DNA from 2 places in the Advenella sp. RU8 genome. Region 1 is predicted to be linked to the other one. Evidence: predicted binding sites of a transcription regulator. Region 1 holds the regulator's gene; the other holds the start of a gene.
The links. The regulator HrcA, encoded in region 1, represses chaperone genes, less so after heat shock. The targets are predictions, from matches to a motif close to TTAGCACTCNNNNNNNNNGAGTGCTAA.

Region 1 (2,204 bases):
GCATAAAACCGCTTAACGAAGCGGTATTCGGGCTGATCACGTAACCGGCTGAAAAGGCAGGCAATTTTATCAAAAATGGTGGCCGTCGTACTGGCGGAATATTGCGGATACATCGGCACCACCAAAATACGCTCACACTGTTGCTGGCGCAGGTTTTCAAGCGCTGTTGCCAATGAAGGCTTGCCATAACGCATGGCCACCTCTACCGGAACCGGCAAATTCTGCCGCTTGAAGCTTTCATTAAGCTTTTTGGCCTGGTTCAGGCTATGCACCAGGAGCGGAGAACCGCCTTCCATCCAGACCTGCTGGTATTTATGTACCAGTTTTCTGGAGCGAAACGGCAGGATCACCCCCCTTAAGATGGGTTGCCATAACAACGCAGGCAACTCTACCACCCGCTTGTCGGAAAGGAATTCAGCCAGGTATTGCCTGATGTCAGCCGCAGAATAAGAAGAAGGCGTACCAAGATTGACCAGCATTACACCTGCTTTCATATCCTGATAAGGTTTGTTGACAATATTGTTGTGATCAAGCTTTTTTTCAGGTTCAGGCATATTTCGCATAAGTAATGGTTAATTAAGTTAATACTGGCTTAAGGCATTGGACAAAAGCCGGGCAGTTATATCAACAATAGGAATTACTCTGTCATAAGACATCCTGCTGGGGCCAATAACCCCCAAGGTGCCGATGATTTTACCATCGACCCCATAAGGAGCGGTAATGACCGAGACATTTTCCATGGGCACCAGTCGGGAATCACCGCCAATGTAGATTTGCACGCCTTGTGAGCGGCTTGAAATATCCAGCAACTGTATCAATTCGCTTTTTTGCTCGAACAAATCGAACATTTTTCGCAAATAATTCATGTCGGCGGTCATATCAGTCACATCAAGCAAGCGGCGCTCGCCCGAAATAAGCACGGTTTCCTCTTCAGATGCATCGGTGCCGGCATCTACCGCTGCCTGCATCAATTGAGAAATATCCTCTTTCAATTCGGCCAGTTCACGTGCCAATTCAGTGCGCACCACATCAAAAGACTTGCCTGAAAAGTGCTGGTTGAAAAAGTTGCCCGCTTCCAGCAACTCTTGCTCGGAATAATCACGGGCAGCGGACAGGATGCGGTTTTGCACGTCACCATCCGGGGTCACGATAATCAGCAGAATACGTTTTTCAGACAGGCGGATAAATTCGATATGACGAAACACCTGGGACCGCTGCGGCGTTAAAACCACACCGGCAAACTGGGTCAGATTGGACACCAGTTCAGCCGCCGCATTCATGGCTTTGCCAGGCGAAACATGCAAGAGAGCATCCTTGATCTCACTATTGATGTTTTCAGGCGACAAGGTCTGGTAATGACGCACGGCCAGCAGACGGTCTACAAACATGCGATAGCCCTTGGGTGTTGGTACCCGACCGGCCGACGTATGTGGGCTGTGAATCAGGCCAAGCTCTTCAAGGTCTGCCATGACATTGCGGATAGTAGCCGGAGAAAGCTCAAAGCGCTTTGATAGCGTACGTGACCCAACCGGCTGCCCGTCTTCAATATATTGTTCAATTAAAGCTTTCAGTAAAGCACTAGCGCGTTCATCCATATTGCGATATCTTATAAATTCCCATTTACATGTATGATATTTTTTACCAGCGACTCAATCGCCGTATTCAGGAACATGCTGAAATTACGGTTAAGATGTCGTAATATCCACATTTACCTTATTGTATATTGTTTTTGACATGCATTTTTCAACCGTCGCACTTATTGGCCGATATCAGGATTCCGGCATGGATGCCCCTTTGCGGGCACTTGCCGCTGTCCTGACAAATGCCGGGCGAACAGTACTAATAGAAGAAGAAACCGCCACCAATACAGGCGTTGCCGAACTGCCTGCCGCGACAATCGAAGAAATTGGCAAACAGGCCGACCTGGTTATTGTAATGGGTGGTGACGGCACCATGCTTGGGGCTGCACGCCTGCTGGCCCCCTACAATATCCCGCTCATTGGCATCAACCATGGTCGCCTGGGTTTTATTACCGACATCCCGCTGCAAAATGCCTTACAAGCCATCCAGGCCGTCCTGGATGGCCATTTCACCCTTGAATCGCGCACCCTACTGGAAGCCTCGGTGATTCGTGGCGGACAAACCTTGACCACGGCGCTCGCCCTTAATGATGTGGTATTAAACCGTTCGGGCCGCAGTGGCAT
Region 2 (2,204 bases), on a different contig from region 1:
ATTTTCAGGCAATGGGCATCTAGAATTTCAACAGGTAGCGCATTGTTAGGGCCAGCTTTGAACCAGCGCTCGTTCGGATAATGTACGAACGGTGCATTAGCGATCTCTTCGCCCCAAAATGCACTGCCATACAAATAGTTGCAATTCAGGCGCTCAAGGTATTCTCCCAATGCAGATGCCAACGCACTTTCTTTAGTCGCCCCTTTACCATTGGTGTAACACATCGGTGAGTGCGCATCGCGGATATGCAGCGACCACACATTAGGAACAATATTGCGCCACGAAGCAATTTCAATCTTTATGCCCATGCCCGCCAAAATGCTAGACATGTTGGCAATGGTTTGTTCCAGTGGCAGATCCTTGCCCGCAATATATGTGTTAGCGTCAGCAGCCGGCTTCAAAGTTAACAACGACTGAGCGTTGGCATCTAAACTCTCGACCTCTTCAATGACAAACTCGGGTATTGCTTGCACCACTTTTTTCACCGTGCAGCGTTCGATGGAACGCAAAATACCCCGGCGGTCTGCTTCCGGGATATCCGGCGGCAATTCAACCTGAATCTTGAAAATCTGCTGGTATCGATTTTCTGGATCGACAATATTATTTTGCGACAGTCGGATATTTTCGGTAGAAATATTGCGAGTCACGCAGTACAACTTCACAAAATAAGCGGCACACAAAGCCGATGAGGCCAGAAAATAATCAAAGGGGCCAGGCGCCGAACCATCGCCCTTATAACGGATGGGCTGATCGGCCACTACCGTAAAATCATCGAACTTTGCCTCAAGGCGTAGCTTATCAAGAAAGTTGACTTTGATTTCCATGAGGGGATCCTAAAAATGGTATTAAAAATGATGTAGCCGCTATTATCCGTCACCACGCGGGTACCGTGTAATAATTCGCTGCATATCGCAAATGTAGATTGGCGTTTAGTTTGAAAATCACACACCTGGGATTCGACAACAAAAATCGACATCCTCGACAAAAATGTAACATTTCAAAATTCACCTCTTGAAAATTTCAGTATCGTCCTTATAATTAGCACTCAAGGGCAACGAGTGCTAACAATCGCTGCCTTAACGATTTTTTAATTTAACTTACTAAGAAACAGGAGTTTCTCCATGGCATTGCGTCCTTTGCAAGACCGCGTGATTATCAAGCGCCTAGACAACGAGCTAAAAACAGCATCAGGCATTGTTATCCCTGACAGCGCAGCTGAAAAACCTGATCAAGGTGAAGTTATTGCTGTTGGTCCAGGCAAAAAAACAGAAGACGGCAAAGTATTGCCTGTAGACCTTAAAGTTGGCGACAAAGTATTGTTCGGTAAATATGCTGGCCAGTCCGTTAAAGTAGACGGCGAAGAACTACTGGTTATCCGCGAAGACGAAATTCTTGCGGTAGTTGCTTAATTTTAATGCATATTTTGTCTGCAATTAAAGCAGACAGTACTCAAATACAATCAAGGAATTCAAAATGGCTGCAAAGCAAGTATTATTCGGTGACGACGCACGCGTTCGTATCGTGCGTGGTGTAAACACACTGGCAAACGCTGTTAAAACAACACTGGGCCCTAAAGGCCGTAACGTAGTTCTCGAGCGCTCTTTCGGTGCTCCTACTGTTACCAAAGACGGTGTTTCTGTTGCTAAAGAAATCGAACTGAAAGACAAATTTGAAAACATCGGTGCACAACTGGTTAAAGAAGTTGCTTCAAAAACTTCCGACAACGCCGGTGACGGTACCACAACCGCAACCGTATTGGCTCAAGCTGTTGTAGAAGAAGGCCTGAAATACGTTGCCGCCGGCATCAACCCAATGGATCTGAAACGCGGTATCGACAAAGCCGTTGCCGCTGCAATCGAAGAACTGAAAAATCTGTCTAAGCCTTGCACCACCAGCAAAGAAATCGCCCAAGTTGGCTCTATTTCTGCCAACAGCGATTCTTCTATTGGTGACATCATTGCCAACGCCATGGACAAAGTAGGTAAAGAAGGCGTTATCACTGTCGAAGACGGCAAATCACTGGAAAACGAACTTGACGTTGTTGAAGGTATGCAATTCGACCGTGGCTACCTGTCTCCCTACTTCATCAACAACCAGGAAAAACAGGTTGCTGCCCTGGAAGACCCATTCATCCTGATTTTCGACAAAAAAATCAGCAATATCCGTGACCTGCTGCCCGTACTGGAACAAGTTGCCAAATCAAG

Region 2: ACM5Q9_RS10810 (co-chaperone GroES) is a predicted target of HrcA. The motif match lies at 1,039-1,065, and genes of this name have one in related genera.

Annotation. Positions count from the first base shown of each region.
Region 1 is NZ_JBLWIS010000003.1:74,011-76,214, reverse strand. It holds gene hemH (ferrochelatase) at 1-554, opposite strand, end outside; gene hrcA (heat-inducible transcriptional repressor HrcA) at 582-1,595, opposite strand; gene ACM5Q9_RS05375 (NAD kinase) at 1,735-2,204, shown strand, end outside.
Region 2 is NZ_JBLWIS010000008.1:86,063-88,266, reverse strand. It holds gene ACM5Q9_RS10815 (OsmC domain/YcaO domain-containing protein) at 1-824, opposite strand, end outside; gene ACM5Q9_RS10810 (co-chaperone GroES) at 1,122-1,409, shown strand; gene groL (chaperonin GroEL) at 1,474-2,204, shown strand, end outside.